Regions from separate parts of the Mucilaginibacter sp. GW821-FHT07H05 genome, predicted to be linked through region 1. Evidence: riboswitches for the same ligand, from Rfam matches in the RefSeq annotation. Region 1 holds a riboswitch; each other region holds the start of a gene.
What was found. Region 1 has a riboswitch for S-adenosylmethionine ahead of metH (methionine synthase). Riboswitches for the same ligand answer to the same signal wherever they lie in the genome.
Positions count from the first base shown of each region.

Region 2: linked by a shared signal. The riboswitch ahead of AC07M6_RS00965 (peroxiredoxin) and the one ahead of metH (methionine synthase) in region 1 are both predicted to bind S-adenosylmethionine.
Region 3: linked by a shared signal. The riboswitch ahead of AC07M6_RS08605 (homoserine O-acetyltransferase family protein) and the one ahead of metH (methionine synthase) in region 1 are both predicted to bind S-adenosylmethionine.

Region 1 is NZ_JBWKPY010000002.1:156,240-161,613, reverse strand. It holds gene AC07M6_RS04705 (acyl-CoA mutase large subunit family protein) at 1-483, shown strand, start outside; gene dnaA (chromosomal replication initiator protein DnaA) at 896-2,323, shown strand; SAM riboswitch class I at 2,692-2,800, shown strand; gene metH (methionine synthase) at 2,939-5,374, shown strand, end outside.
Region 2 is NZ_JBWKPY010000001.1:198,948-204,321, reverse strand. It holds gene AC07M6_RS00980 (redoxin domain-containing protein) at 1-351, opposite strand, end outside; tRNA gene AC07M6_RS00975 (tRNA-Cys) at 584-654, opposite strand; gene AC07M6_RS00970 (TlpA family protein disulfide reductase) at 686-1,243, opposite strand; gene AC07M6_RS00965 (peroxiredoxin) at 1,462-2,097, opposite strand; SAM riboswitch class I at 2,269-2,387, opposite strand; gene AC07M6_RS00960 (hypothetical protein) at 3,035-3,802, opposite strand; gene AC07M6_RS00955 (RNA polymerase sigma factor) at 4,141-4,692, shown strand; gene AC07M6_RS00950 (zf-HC2 domain-containing protein) at 4,707-5,374, shown strand, end outside.
Region 3 is NZ_JBWKPY010000003.1:169,264-174,637, reverse strand. It holds gene AC07M6_RS08610 (homoserine dehydrogenase) at 1-1,004, opposite strand, end outside; gene AC07M6_RS08605 (homoserine O-acetyltransferase family protein) at 1,010-2,062, opposite strand; SAM riboswitch class I at 2,445-2,556, opposite strand; gene AC07M6_RS08600 (trans-sulfuration enzyme family protein) at 2,741-3,862, opposite strand; gene AC07M6_RS08595 (hypothetical protein) at 3,923-4,432, shown strand; gene mqnE (aminofutalosine synthase MqnE) at 4,601-5,374, shown strand, end outside.

The sequences.
Region 1 (5,374 bases):
GAAAGCGGGGTGACCGATACGGTAGACCCGCTGGCGGGATCGTACTTTGTAGAAGCGCTGACCGACGAGATGGAAGCAGCCGCGAAAATCTATATAGATAAGATAGATGCCATGGGCGGATCGGTAAAAGCGATTGAGCAGGATTACATTCAGCAGGAGATAGGTGCCGCCGCTTATGATTATCAAACCGCCATCGAATCGGGCGAACGTGTAATTGTTGGTGTAAATAAATTCACCCAGCCGGAGGAAGATCATGGGGATGTTTTCAGGGTTGACGACTCCATCCGGAAGCAGCAAACCGCTCAAATTGAGGCCCTTAAAAATAGCCGTGACAACACCCTTGTAAACCATAATTTAGACCGTTTAAAAACGGCCGCGAAAGGCCCCGAAAACCTGATGCCGTACATCCTGCAGGCAGTAGAAAATTACGCCACTTTGGGCGAGGTTGCCGATGCCCTTCGCAGTGTTTTTGGAGAGTATTAAACAACTGTCTGTCTGCGTTTTATCGCCAAACTTATCAACATTTTATTTTTACGAAAGCTAAATACAACTACATTTTACGTTGGTAAATAATTAATAGTCAATAATTTATCATTTTGGTTAAATGTTGAAAATTGAAAACTACTTGTAAACAATCTGCGTATAACGGCGTTGATAAAGCGGGTGCTTTCCCGATAATGGAACGCCCGGAAGCCCGCCAACCCCTGGGTTACCAGGTGAATTTTCAAAACAAAAAAAGAGTCGAAAACACCCTTAATTGGGTCAATTCTGACAATTAAAATTTATTTCAAATTTTAATTTTTTAATAGCTTTTTTTTTTGAATATTCGATGTTCCGTAACCGTCGCATCGAAAGCTTCTGTGGGAGGTGTAAATCAATATTTTAAGAAAACCGCATGGAAAAAACTTGTACTAACGTTTGGAATAGTTGTCTGCAAATCATTAAAGATAATATACCTGCCCAGAGTTTTAAGACCTGGTTCGAGCCTATAAAATCTTTAAGGCTGGAGGGTAGCATCCTGACGATACAGGTGCCAAGTTTGTTTTTTTATGAGTGGCTGGAGGAACACTATGTGGGCCTGTTGCGCAAAACCATAAAAAAACAATTAGGCGAGGACGGACGCTTAGAATATAATATAGTGGTAGAGCAATCATCATCAAGCAAACCTTACACTACCAATATGCCATCAAATGGCAATGGTGCCGAAGGGAAAAATCAATCGATGCCCATTCCTATTTCTATTAATAAGGATATCAAGAACCCTTTTGTAATACCCGGGCTTAAAAAACTGAATGTTGACCCGCAGCTTAACCAAAATTATACCTTTGATAATTTTGTGGAAGGCGATTGCAACCGCCTGGCCCGTTCGGCCGGATACGCGGTAGCGGCCAAACCGGGCGGCACATCATTTAACCCCTTAATGATATATGGCGGCGTAGGTTTAGGCAAAACCCACCTGGCGCAGGCCATTGGCAACGAGATCAAACGTTCGCTGCCCGATAAGGTAGTATTATATGTATCGTGCGAGAAATTTACCCAGCAATTTGTTGACGCGCTGAAACATAACAACATTAACGATTTTGTTAATTTTTACCAGGCTATTGATGTACTGATCATGGATGACGTGCATAACTTTGCCGGTAAAGAGAAAACACAGGATTTCTTCTTCCATATCTTCAACCACCTGCACCAAACCGGTAAGCAGCTGATCATTACATCAGATAAAGCGCCGAAAGACCTGGCTGGATTAGAAGAACGTTTATTGTCGCGTTTTAAATGGGGCCTATCTGCCGATTTGCAGGTGCCCGATCTGGAAACCCGTATGGCTATCCTGAAAACCAAAGTTTACCAGGATGGTATCGATCTGCCAAATGAGGTATTGGAATACGTTGCGCATAACATTGATAACAACGTACGTGAGCTGGAAGGCGCTATGGTATCGTTGCTGGCACAATCAACCCTTAACCGCAAGGAGATAGATTTGAACCTGGCCAAGCAAATGCTGAAAAACTTCATCAAGAACTCAACCAAAGAGATTTCGATGGAATACATCCAGAACCTGGTTTGCGAGTATTTTGAAGTACCTATTGAAATGGTAAAATCGCAAACACGCAAACGCGAGATCGTTCAGGCCCGCCAGATTTCGATGTACCTGGCTAAGGCACATACCAAAAGCTCTTTAAAATCAATCGGTCATTTCTTCGGCGGCCGCGACCACTCTACCGTGATCTATGCCTGCCAAACCGTGGAAGATCTGATTGATACCGATAAGAAATTTAAAGGCTACGTAGCTGATATTCAGAAAAAATTGAAGATGTCGTAAAAGGCATATGCTATAAAAAAGGGCTGCTTTCGAATGAAAGCAGCCCTTTTTTATTATCTTGTCATTGCGAAAAGCGTAGCGCCGTGGCAATTCCATAGGCAGCTCGGGTATGATTGTCCTATGGAACTATTAATGGCGTCTTACTTTTAAGGATTTAATAAACTCCCGTTGGTTGGGAGCCCACGCTATTGTTTGCAATTGCATTTTTAACTCCACTAAAGTCACCCGGCTGGAGCCAGATGAGTACAGCAGTACTTTTTTATCCGCAACGTGTCATCATATCTTCCGGACTTCCCGTCTTTCTTACTTCCCGACTTTCCCTTACTCATTCCATTTGCAATTTACAGCCCTATTGCGCATCTTTGCACTGCTTATAGAGAAAGACGGAGGGATTAGACCCTGCGATGTCTTAGCAACCTGTACTTACAAGGTGCTACATTCTACTCATCAGCCAAAAGGCAATGGGAAAGATAAGCGAAAGTCAACCACAACACCCGACTTTTCGATATAAGCCGCTTTTTAAGTCCGAAGTTTTAAGTCTTTAGTCGACAGTCTTTTTGCTGCTTGATTTACCGTACTTATTACTCCTGACTTAAGACTTACGACTTGCAAAGAATGGACATTAGAAAAGAATTAGAAAAACGCATCCTGATTATTGACGGGGCTATGGGTACCATGATACAGCGGTACGACCTGACGGAGGAAGATTTCCGCGGGGAACGCTTTCGTGACCATCCGTCTGATCTGAAAGGCAATAACGACCTGCTGAACCTGACCCGGCCGGACGTGATCAAAGCTATCCATGCCGAATATTTGGAAGCCGGCGCGGATATTATCGAAACTAATACCTTCAGTACACAGGTAATATCGCTGGCCGATTACCACATGGAGGACCTGGCTTACGAAATGAGCTACGAAGGTGCTCGCATTGCCCGCGAGGTAGTGGATGAATACAACCTGAAAACACCGGAAAAACCACGGTTTGTAGCTGGTGCCGTTGGGCCCACTAACCGTACAGCATCACTATCGCCTGATGTGAATGATCCGGGTTACCGTGCTGTTAATTTTGATATCCTGGCTGATGCTTATTACACACAGATCCGCGGATTAGTGGATGGCGGCTCGGACCTGCTCTTAATCGAAACCATATTTGATACCCTGAACGCCAAGGCCGCCCTGTTTGCCGCCAAGCGTTACGAGGATGAACTGCGTCATAAAAACCCGGCTTACAAAGGCTTGCCACTGATGATATCAGGTACCATCACCGATGCATCTGGACGTACCTTATCCGGACAAACCGTTGAGGCTTTTTGGGATTCGGTGCAACATGCCAACCTGCTTTCGGTAGGCTTAAACTGCGCTTTGGGCGCTAAAGAAATGCGCCCGCACTTAGAGGAACTGGCCGCTAAAGCCGATGTGTATGTATCGGCCTACCCTAATGCCGGCTTGCCGAACGAGTTTGGCCAGTACGATGAAGTCCCGCATGAAACCGCCCATTTGATAGAGGATTTTATGCTCAATGGGATGGTCAATATTGTTGGCGGTTGTTGCGGTACCACGCCCGACCATATTCGTGCTATTGCCGAAAAAGCAGCCAAGGTAACGCCGCGTAAAAGGCCTGAAATTGAGCCATATATGCGCCTGAGCGGCCTGGAAGCTGTAACCGTTACCCCCGAAACTAACTTTGTGAACGTGGGCGAGCGAACCAATATTACCGGTTCGCCAAAATTCAGCAAGCTGATCTTAGCTGAAGATTTTGAGGGGGCGCTAACCGTTGCCCGCCAGCAGGTAGAAGGTGGCGCGCAGGTGATAGATGTGAACATGGACGAGGGCATGATCGATTCGGAAGCGACGATGGTGAAATTTTTGAACCTGCTGGCATCCGAACCGGATATTGCCAAGCTGCCTATCATGGTCGATTCATCAAAGTGGACGGTTATCGAAGCCGGCTTGAAATGCCTGCAGGGGAAAGGTATCGTAAACTCTATCTCCCTTAAAGAGGGCGAAGATAAGTTTAAGGAATACGCCCGCAAAATCCTGAGCTATGGCGCGGCAACCGTGGTAATGGCTTTTGATGAGCAAGGCCAGGCCGATAGCTTTGAGCGCCGGATAGAGATCTGCAAGCGCAGTTATGATATCCTGGTAGATGAAGTAGGCTTCCCGCCGCAGGATATTATTTTCGATCCGAACATCCTGACTGTAGCTACCGGTTTAGAGGAGCATAATAACTACGCGGTTGATTTTATAAAAGCTACCAAATGGATAAAGGAAAACCTGCCGCATGCTAAAGTGAGTGGTGGGGTAAGTAATATCTCATTCTCGTTCCGCGGTAATAATAAAGTACGAGAAGCCATGCACTCTGCATTTCTGTACCACGCTATAAATGCTGGAATGGATATGGGTATTGTGAACGCCGGGATGCTGGAAGTTTACGAAGAGATCCCTAAAGACCTGTTGGAACTGGTGGAAGACGTATTGCTGAACCGCCGCGAGGATGCAACCGAGCGCCTGGTAGCCTTTGCTGATACCATTAAAGGCGGTGCTGGTAAAGAGATCGTCCGTGATGAAGAATGGCGCAAAGACCCTGTGGAAAAACGCTTATCGCACGCCCTGGTGAAAGGTATTATTGAATACCTGGACGATGATGTGGAAGAAGCCCGGCAAAAATACGCCAAACCATTGGAGGTGATTGAAGGCCCCTTAATGGACGGCATGAACGTAGTAGGCGACCTGTTTGGCGCCGGGAAGATGTTTTTGCCCCAGGTAGTAAAATCGGCCCGGGTAATGAAAAAGGCCGTGGCTTATTTGCTGCCCTTTATCGAACTGGAGAAACAACGCGTAATTGATGCCGGCGAGGATAGCAGCGGCAGTCGCGCCAATGCTGGTAAAGTATTAATGGCTACTGTAAAAGGCGATGTGCACGATATCGGTAAAAACATAGTAGGCGTAGTGCTGGCCTGTAACAACTTCGAGGTGATAGACCTTGGGGTGATGGTGCCCGCACAGCGTATTATTGAAGAAGCGAAAAAACAACAGGTAGATATTATCGGT
Region 2 (5,374 bases), on a different contig from region 1:
TTCGGCTGTAATAATGAGCAGGTTGCCCCCACTGGCCTTAATTTCGGACTGGATAGCGTTCAGTTGTTTTAACTGATCCAGCCCGTGCTGCTGCCATTGCGGCGAGTAAAAACTAATCACCAGCGGTTTGCTGAGCAATTGCCTTAACAATATGGCGCCATGTGTTTCGGCACCGTTAAAAAAGTGCTGCCATCGGGCATAGGCCGCCTGCAAAGTAAACCCCGGCAGGTAATTACCGGTACGTACCGGCCTTAAGGGCTTGTACGGGCGAAAAGTTATATCGGGTTCGGTAACAATTTCGGACAGATCGAAAAAAGGATATTTTGTATTGGGGATAGTAGTAGCTAACATGATGTATTTTGATAATAGAAATTAAACGTATAGCCTTCCGGCCGATTTATTCAGATGATGTCAACCGGGCTACAACAGCGGCTTAATCCGTAAATGGTGTTAAAATATTTCATGTTCTGATCTTCTTTACAAATGTATACTAATTCCATAGACTTTATAGTATTTATTAAAACTTTTTTTCCTCTTTTTATAAAATATCAAATTCAATAACATTTCGATTTGATTTTTTGAGAGGTCAGAGATGGAGTTGAACCACCGTAGAAGGTTTTGCTAACCTCCGCCTCACCACTCGGCCATCTGACCGTATCCCCCCAGCCCCCTAAAGGGGGAGTCTTTAAACGCCGGTTTTGTTCACCAGCGCATTAATTATCTTTACCATGGCCTTAAACTCGGCAGGGTCATATAAACGGGTAAGGTATACAATGCGGCCGGTTCGGTCAATCACTACGTTGCGGGTTACGCCGCTCTTTTTATCGGCATAACGTCCAAATATATCAGCGCCGGGGTCAAGCGCCAGCGGGTAAGTGATCTTCATATCCTGCTGGAATTGTTTAATCTTATCAAGCGGTTCATCGCGGTCAACGCCAATCAGTATAAAATCCTTATCCTTGTTGGCTTCCCAAACCTCCTTTTGCAGGTGCGGCATTTCCTGGCGGCAAACCCCGCACCAACTGGCCGTAAACTGCAACACCACTACTTTGCCCCGCAATTCTTTTAACGATGTTTTTCGCCCGTCCGATAATACCAGTTGGTAATCATCGGGTGCCTGATCCCCTACCTTTACCTTATAGCCACGGTCAATATCGGCTGTTGCCGGTTTTGGCGGGGCGGTTTGTGCCAGGGCTAATAAAGCGCTGCCGGCAAATAGTGCGGATAATAGTAATTTTTTCATATTGTTGGTTTGATTTGATCAACTCCCCCCAGTCTCTCCGCCTGATACCGGCGGAGAAGACTTCATAAAACCTTGCACAGTTTTACTTTACTAAAGGAGACACGTATATTTTTAGCCCCTAAGCCCCCCGGCCCCCTAAAGGGGGAGATTTTTAAAGCCTTGCACAGCTTTACCTTCCATCCTCCCCCTTTAGGGGGCCGGGGGCTTGGGCTTTGGTATTACTTATTCGGCTGCGGCGTTAGGCGCAGATAAGGTTTGATCACCGTATGCCCTTTCGGAAATTTAGCCGGGATATCCTCGGTTTTAATAGATGGCAGCACCACCACCTGCTCGCCGTCTTTCCAGTCGGCCGGGGTGGCTACGCTGTGGTAAGCGGTTAACTGCAGGGAATCTATCACCCGTAAAATCTCTACAAAATTACGACCGGTTGATGCCGGGTAAGTAATGATCAGTTTGATCTTTTTATCCGGCCCGATGATGAACAGCGACCTTACCGTGGCGTTCAGCGACGCGTTGGGATGGATCATATCGTAAGCTTCGGCTATCTTGCGGTCTTCGTCGGCAATAATGGGGAAAGTTACCTCAACGTCTTGCGTTTCGTTGATATCCTTTATCCATTCCTTGTGCGATGCTACCGAATCTACACTCAACGCCGCAACCTTTACATTGCGTTTGGCAAATTCTTCTTTCAGGGCTGCAGTACGGCCCAGTTCGGTAGTGCAAACCGGGGTATAATCGGCCGGGTGACTAAACAATACTCCCCAGCTATCGCCTAAAAAATCGTAAAAATCTATTTCGCCCTGGCTGGTTTTGGCTTTAAAGTTTGGCGCGTCGTCGCCTAATCGTAAACTCATGTCTTTCGTGTTTAAATGTGTGATATAAAAATTTGTTAATGGGTTGCTTACCTCAAAACTAATTAATATCACTTTATTAATTGTTATCTTAAAATTAATGTTTGATGTTGCTTGCTTATCCGCGAAAGCCGAAAGAGAGAGAACCGTATAACACGGCGGGTAGTATTCACTCGCTTATCTTTCCCCGTTTGGTAACGGAGCAGGAATTAGCACCTTATTACCGCCACACAGGGCCGGTACAGGTTGCCAAGACGTCTTCGGGCCTTTCCCTCAGTCTTTCTGGATAAGTAAATAAAGAACGATTACGGCAACAAATATACGGGCCGTTTTTATAAAAACAAATAAAATCTATAGATTTAGTAGTATTTATTTGAAATACATTGATTATCAGCAATATATTTTACTTATTGTCATTGCGAGGAGTCAGAGAGGGCTATAGTGTGAAGGGGACAACGTGGCAATCTCGTAGTCTGTTTAACCCCAATGCAACTAATCTCTAATCACCAATTAACAAATCTCTTTTAGTGCGTTACCTGCGGCCCGCGCTATCCGCTCATACTGCACAGGGCCTTAGCCGCAGGGCCGGTATCCGCTCCTATCGCTAACGCGGGGGTACACAGATGCATTCGCCCGGCTCCAGCCTATCAGAGTTCGGAAGATTAAAAAAAGAGGGGGATTGTGCGATTCCCTCCCATCGGGAGGGTGTAGGGAGAGGTTTCATCAAGCGTAGAAACCCCTCCCTGCCACAACACAATCAGCCGCACCCCTCCCCGTGGGAGGGAACTAAGAATCTTCCGGACACTTGTGGCCTCCGGCCGGGCGGCTGCATGAACAACTGCGCAAAAGAGTCGCTCGGCGACATCTTGGGTATATTTACTTTGTTTTAGTTAACGCATATGCAAAAAATCGCAATACGAAGGCATCGTTCTAAAAATTATTACATGGAGTTATCTATTGGCCATGCTATAGGGCTGCCGTCGGGGATTTCCAAGAGGTATGCCCAGCTCATGCCGGTAACCGTACCTCCGTTAAAGCTATAATAAGACATCGTATTAGCGCCCTTGATCAGGCGTTTAAAACCGTTGTCCAAAAGATATGTTTGTTGATCAGGCATGTCGCTTACTCTTACCAGGCGGGTAGATGGGGTTGCGATGTCGGGGCCCGAGGGGATATCATCAAGGCTGTCGGCTACCCGTGCCTCGGTATCGCCGAAAAGGCTGATATAAGTTGCAGGATCTTTGATATGCCGCTTCTGTCCGCGATCCATAAGATACATGGCATTTCCAGCCATCACGCGGTTTCCATCCACGGGGACCCAGGCGATGGGCGAGCCCAGGCCGCGGCTATCCTCCCTGGGATCCTGGGAAGGACTTGGCGTATCACTTTTGAAATTGCAATACAGCATGGTTTGCGGATTGGCGATATGACGGCTGCCTGATGATAGATCAGAGCTCCAGTCGTCAAAGTAGAAATCAGGCCCCCAGTGGAAAATGGGGTAACCGCCTTTTGGGATCGGTCTACCGATGTCAATCATATTGTGCTGGGAAAAGCTGATTGTCCAGATGAAATCCCAATTATTGAACATGGCATTATAGGTTTCCACGTCGGGAATGTGGCGCGCCTTGCCCTCATCAACAAAGTAAACCTCGCCGTCGTTGGTGTTGCTAATTTTGATCCGTAATCCATTGAGTTTGTGATATAACATAATTTTGGTTTTAGGGTGGGTATAGTGTTAAACAAAACTATAATAAGTATTGAGATAACGGTGGCACAAACAGGTCGGTGCGCAATTTTGTCGCAAAAGGGTGTTCACGGTGCGTTCACGGATGTTCTCTCACTATTGGCGTGAGTATCGTGAACATGCCAAAGCTACAGTACTGGAATAGGTTGATTATCCCGGATATCGCCCTCCCCTATTATCAGCGCAATCAACTAAATCAAATAAAATTAACGGTTCACACATTTTTTCCTAAATTTCCTGTAACCATTTTTTTTAACCGGAGTTTACAGAGCTATATATGAATAACCATAATACAAAACGCATTGGATAAGCTGACCGACAATGCGATTATGCTTAAGGTAAAGGCCGGCGACCTGGACCGGATGGGGCTGCTGTTTCAGCGCTACCATCGCCAGCTATATGGTTTCCTTTACCACATGACCTACCAGCGCGAGGCCAGTGAAGATATGGTGCAGCAGGTATTTTATAAAATGCTGAAGTACCGCCACAACTTCACCGGCGCAGGCGAATTTATCCACTGGATGTATGCCATTGCCCGCAATGTGCTGAAAGACCAGGGTAAACGCAAAAAACTGGTGATGGCTAAGGATAGCGTAGAGGATATGGCCGACTGGATCCCGGGCAGCACCAATATAGAGGAGCAGCTGGACAGGAAGCAGGCAGCACAGGGCTTACAGCGGGCCATGAGCCGGCTGAGCGATGATGAACGCGAGATACTATCATTAAGCAGGTTCCAGGAGCTAAAACACCAGGAAATTGCGCAGATAATGAATATTAGCGAGGGCGCGGTTAAGGTGCGGGTGCACCGGGCTTTATGCCAGCTAAAAGAGATATACACAAAAATTGAACGTTAAACAGAGATACGACGATGGATTGCGAAAAATATGAAGCACTGTTTACCGGCTGGATAGATCAAAACCTGCCACCGGCCGAGCGCCTGAAGCTGGAACAGCACCTGAGCGGCTGCAAAAGCTGCCGCGAGGAACTGGCCGCTATGAAGGAACTTTGGATGGAAATGGGTACAATGGAAACCCCTGCCCCATCAGCACATATGCAGGTAAAATTTCAGGCTATGCTGGATACTTATAAGGAAGAAGTAGCCGGCAAAAACAGCCTGTGGACCGGCATCAGGGAAAAAATAAGCACGCTGTGGCAATGGCAGCCACGCATGCCGATGGCTTATAACCTGGTAATTGTTTTGGTAAGCTTTGCCTGCGGATACTGGGTATTCAGCATGGGCAAAGGCAGCCAGCAGAATAAGCAACTGGCCGAATTAAGCGACCAGGTGCACGAGTTGAAACAAACCATGATGCTATCCATGCTGGAAAATCCATCAGCATCCGAGCGGATCAAGGGGGTGAGTTATACCAGCGAGATCAAGCATGTAGATCAGCAGGTGATTGATGCGCTGTTAGCCACGCTGAATAATGACCCGAATGTGAACGTACGCCTCAGCACATTAGATGCATTGACCCAACTGGCCAACCATCCGGAGGTTAGGGCGGGGCTGATCAAATCTATCACCGAACAGGAATC
Region 3 (5,374 bases), on a different contig from region 1:
TTCAGCTCGATATTATTCGTAAACTTCAGGTCCTTTTTTTGATGCGCTTTTTTGTATTCGTACTGATAATCGTAACGCAAGGCAGCGATATCCGATAATACCGCCGAACCGGTAGGGTGGCCGCCGGCCCCCTTGCCATAAAAAAATTGCTGATCGGCAAATGCCGCTTGCACGGTTACGCAATTGTACTCGTAATCTACATTGTATAAAAACTCGTTTTCGTTAACCAGTTTGGGTAATACAAACATGGTAACATGCTGGTCGTCCAGTTCTTTTGCTACAGGTACCAGCTTTATCTTTAATTTCTTTTCGCGGGCATATTGCAGATCATAAGCCGACAGGTTTTGGATGCCAACGTTCAGCACTTCCTCTGGTTTTATAATTACGCCATAGGCATGGGCCGCGGCAATCACCAGCTTAAATTTGGCATCAAATCCGCCAACGTCCATCGTCGGGTCGGTTTCTGCAAAACCTAAATCCTGCGCCAGTTTAAGCGCGGTATCATAATCCATGTTTTCGTTATATCCTTTAGAGAGAATATAATTAGATGAGCCGTTAAAAATACCGCTGATAGAGTGCAGTAACTCGTTATCATAATACTCCTCCAGGTTACGGATAATGGGGATACTGCCGCAAACCGCGCCCTCATACAGCAAAGATGTGCCATACTGATGCTGCAGGTCTATTAATTCCTGTAAATAAAGGGCCACCATTTTTTTGCTGGACGACACCACATTTTTGCCTGTACTTAAAGCGGTAGAAACGATATCATAAGCCGCTTCGGTATCGTTAATCAGTTCTACAATCGTATTGATCTCGGGGTTGTTCAGTAGTTCGTCCTTATCGGTAGTAAATAGTTCGGATGGGAGCGAGCGTTTTTTTGACGCGTCTTTAATAGCTATTTTAACAATCTCGATGTTCAGGTTTTTGGTTCGGATGATATCATATAAGCCCTGGCCAACCACGCCAAAGCCAAAAAGTCCAATTTTAAGTTTCTTACTCATTATGTTTATGCTGTTTGCTGCAAGTCGATGATCTTGCCTTTTACGTCTGTTTTAAAAAATGATGAAATAACGTTGGTCAGGATCTCGGTATCTATTAAAAATCCGTCGTGACCATATAGTGAATCTATCTCGGCCAAAGCCGCTTTTGGGATATGCCTGAAAAGGTATTGCTGTTCTTCAATAGGGAATAACACGTCGGATTTAATACCGATAACCAGTGTTTTAGCGATAACAGTACTTAAGGCCTTTTCAACGCCGCCACGGTTACGCCCGGCATTGTGCGAATCCATTACCTTGGTAAGGTACCAATAACTATAGGCATTAAAACGGTTAACCAGTTTTTGCCCCTGGTAGTTTTGATAACTGGCCGCCCGGTAATTATGCAGTTCGTCGGTTTGTTCCTGTTGGGTAATATGATAAGTTTTATAATTACGGTAGGAGAGCAGGGCTATGGTGCGGGCCGCTTTTAAACCTTTGCTGCCGCCATCGGGCGTATTATCGTAAAAAGTGCTATCAGCGCTTAAAGCCAGGCGCTGCGATTCGTTAAAAGCAATGCCCCAGGGCGAATGGCGCGCGTTAGTAGCTATCAATATTTGATTTTTGATGCGTTCGGGTTCCATTATGCTCCATTCCAATGCCTGTTGCCCGCCTAATGAACCGCCAAGTAATACTTCTATCTGATCGATACCTAAATGAGCGGCTAATAACTGGTGCGCCTTTACAATATCGCGAATAGTAAACTCGGGGAAGGTAAGATAATAGGGTAGGTTAGTGGCCGGATTAATGCTTAACGGATTGGTAGTACCATAAGCCGATCCTAATATATTGGCGCATACAATAAAATGCTCGTCGGGGTTAAAGTAAAAACCATCGCCAAAAAGGCCTTTCCACCAGTCCAGCACATCCGAGTTGGCCGTAAGCGCGTGGCAAACCCATACCACGTTATTGCGTTGTTTATTGAGGGTGCCGTACGTATGAAAACCGATCTCGAGATTAAGCAGCTGCTTACCCGATTCCAATTCAAATGCCTGCTGATATTTAAATATTTGTGTATTCATGTTCAAATGGGTTATTCGGGCTGCGGCCGGGCATTCAATCCGGCGGCAGCCTCTATAACCGGTTATATCACTTATAAAAAACTAAAAAATGTTAAACTGATTATCGCTTTGCTGTTATGCTGAGTTTTACATTTTAAAACTATGGTTGACATGGTATAATTTTTTAATAAATAAATTGTGTAATTGATTGATAGGTAAGGATATAAGCTATCCCTGGCTATACACGTATTTTCGGTAAATTTGGAAAAGGGAACGTGTATGTTAGCAACAGCAGCTACAACAGATCGGCATATCGCCATGAGCGATATTACAGGTTGAAGGCATACGCGTTTGCGTAGGAGCGGGTTGTTGCTGGATGTAAATTTTAATTTTCATGGTTGTTAATTTATAACCCCCGATGATCCATTCACCGGGCCAGGTTTTGGCACCTTCTCCATTTTGGAGGGTTGCCAGTGGGTCTCTGAGCCTGATCTCTCGCCACTTCTTTATAAACCAAAACCTTTTTGAAGGGAATTGATTTTTTTTAGTATCGCTACCAAATAATGTTCCAAATATAGGTTGAAAAGACGTATCTCTCCAAATTAAATTTCATTTTAAGCATAAAGCTGAAAGGCGAAAGCATAAAGCAGCCATAAAAACCGGACAAAAAAGTAGCTTTCAGCTTTATGCCTTGTGCTTTTAGCTTGCCAAAGCCTGCTCCATATCCGCAATCAAATCATCAATATGCTCTAACCCGACCGATACACGCAGTAAATTTTGCGGCGTTTTAGTATCCGGCCCCTCTACAGATGCACGATGCTCTATCAAACTTTCTACACCGCCTAAGCTGGTGGCTATGGTGAACAGGTTGAGTTTGGATAACACCTGTTTAGCTTCATCGGCGCCGCCTTTAACACAAAACGAAAACATAGCGCCAAAGCCCAGCATTTGGTCTTTTGCTATCTGATGTTGCGGGTGCGATTGAAGCCCGGGGTACATTACGGTTTCTACTTTAGGATGTTTTTCTAAATATGCAGTCAGTAACGTGGCGTTGCTGGCATGCCCTTTCATACGGTAAGGCAATGTTTTAAGGCTGCGTACTAAGTAGTAGCAGTCCATAGGCGAGGGGATGGCGCCACCCATTTCCTGTACCCCGAGTATTTTTAACCACCAGTCGCTTTTTTCTGGTGTGATCAGTGCGCCGCCCATCAAATCGCTATGGCCGCCAAAGTATTTGGTGCTGGAGTGCATCACCAGATCGGCCCCTAAAGCTAAAGGCTGCTGAAAAACAGGAGTAGCAAAAGTATTATCGCACACTACTTTAATATCTCCATGCTGTTTGGCAATGGCTATTACCTTTTTTATATCGGTTACCTTTAATAAGGGGTTTGATGGGGTTTCTATCCAAATTAAGCCGGTGTTGGGTTTAATATGCGCGTTTAAAATGGCTTCGTTGTTCACATCAATAAAATCAAACTCCAGGATCCCCGCAAACAGGGTTTTAATCTGATTACGCAGGCCATGATACATATCATCAGGGGCGATAATATGTGTACCTGGTTTTAAGGATTGAAAAACCGCCATACCCGCCGCGTTGCCTGATGAAAAGGCCGCGGCCTCAACACCGCCCTCTAATTGGGCCAAAACATTTTCCAGCAAATGCCGGTTAGGGTTAGCCGAGCGACTGTAGATATAGCCTTTTGCATAGCTGCCGTCAACTTCCCGCTCGAATGTGGTAGACATGACGATAGGTTGAATTACCGCTTTAGTAGCATCATCAATTTTGTTTCCGGCGTGTATGGCAATGGTTTCAATTTTCATATTTGTATATAGTAGCGTTCGGCAGCAAAATTACGTAATGGTATTTAAAAACCTCATTTCATGAAAAAACTGTTTTGCATTTTTATAGCCCTGTTTTTTATAGCCTGTAAAAAAGATACTACACCATATATTACCGAATTTACGAACAGCCAGAAAGCCTGGAACTTATTTAAGGCCTCCGTAAATAATAACTACTCGTACGTCACCTATAATGGTTCGGTATTTGGCGGTTATCACGAAACAAAAATAACCGTACAAAACGGCAAAGTAACCGGCAGGGCTTTCCTGGTAGGCATGTATGCGGCTAACAGCCATGTGCTTGATATAAAAGACAACTGGACAGAGGACGCGACAACTTTAGGTACTCACCAGCAGGGGGCTCCATTACTTACGCTTGATGATATTTATGCAAAGTGCAAAAGTGAATGGCTATCGGCAGACAAAAACAAAAACGATGTGATATTTGAAGCCGATGCACGGAGCCTTATATCAAGCTGTGGCTACGTACCTAACGGCTGCATGGACGATTGCTTTAGCGGTGTACACATTAAGTCTATTACCGGTTTATAAATTAAACCTGCTTACCTGTGGCTACAGCCCCAACGATTGTTTAGATTAAGCTTTACCGGAGTATACTTGAAAGAAATACAATAGCCGGCCGGTTCTGTTGCAAATACTTACACCAAAATGATATTCTGAAACGGCAAATCCGTACTTTTGCATCAAACGTACTATTGAATGCAAACTGAGCAAAATCTACAACTATTACTGCACGATCCGCATTTACCTGCCGAACTAAAAAGCATAGCCGAAAAGGTATTAAATAATCAACGCGTTACATTTGATGAGGGTGTTTTGCTATACGAAAAAGGTGAGCTGGGTTATTTAGGCGTATTGGCTAACTATATACGCGAGCAAAAACATGGTGATAAAACCTTTTTTAACCGCAACTTCCATATCGAGCCTACCAACCTTTGCGTATACGATTGCAAATTCTGTTCATACTCACGCCTGATCAAAGAACGGTCTGAAGGGTGGGAGTATACCATGGACGATATGCTCAACATCGTAAAAAAATATGATAACGAGCCGGTTACCGAAGTGCATATTGTTGGCGGTGTATTGCCGCAGTATGATGTGCCTTTCTATATGGAACTGTTCAGGCGGATTAAAGAACATAGGCCCGAATTACATGTTAAGGCCTTAACGCCGGTTGAATATCACTATATCTTTAAAAAGGCCAAGCTGGATTACGCTACCGGCATGCGCATGATGAAAGAAGCCGGACTGGAAAGTATGCCTGGCGGTGGCGCCGAGATTTTTCACCCGGAAATACGTGATCAGATAGCTAAGGATAAATGTACCGCCGACCAATGGCTGCAAATTCACGAGGAATGGCACAAACTGGGTCAACGGTCTAACGCTACCATGCTTTATGGCCATATAGAGGCATACAAGCACCGGGTTGACCATATGGAACGCCTGCGCCAGTTGCAGGATAAAACCGGCGGT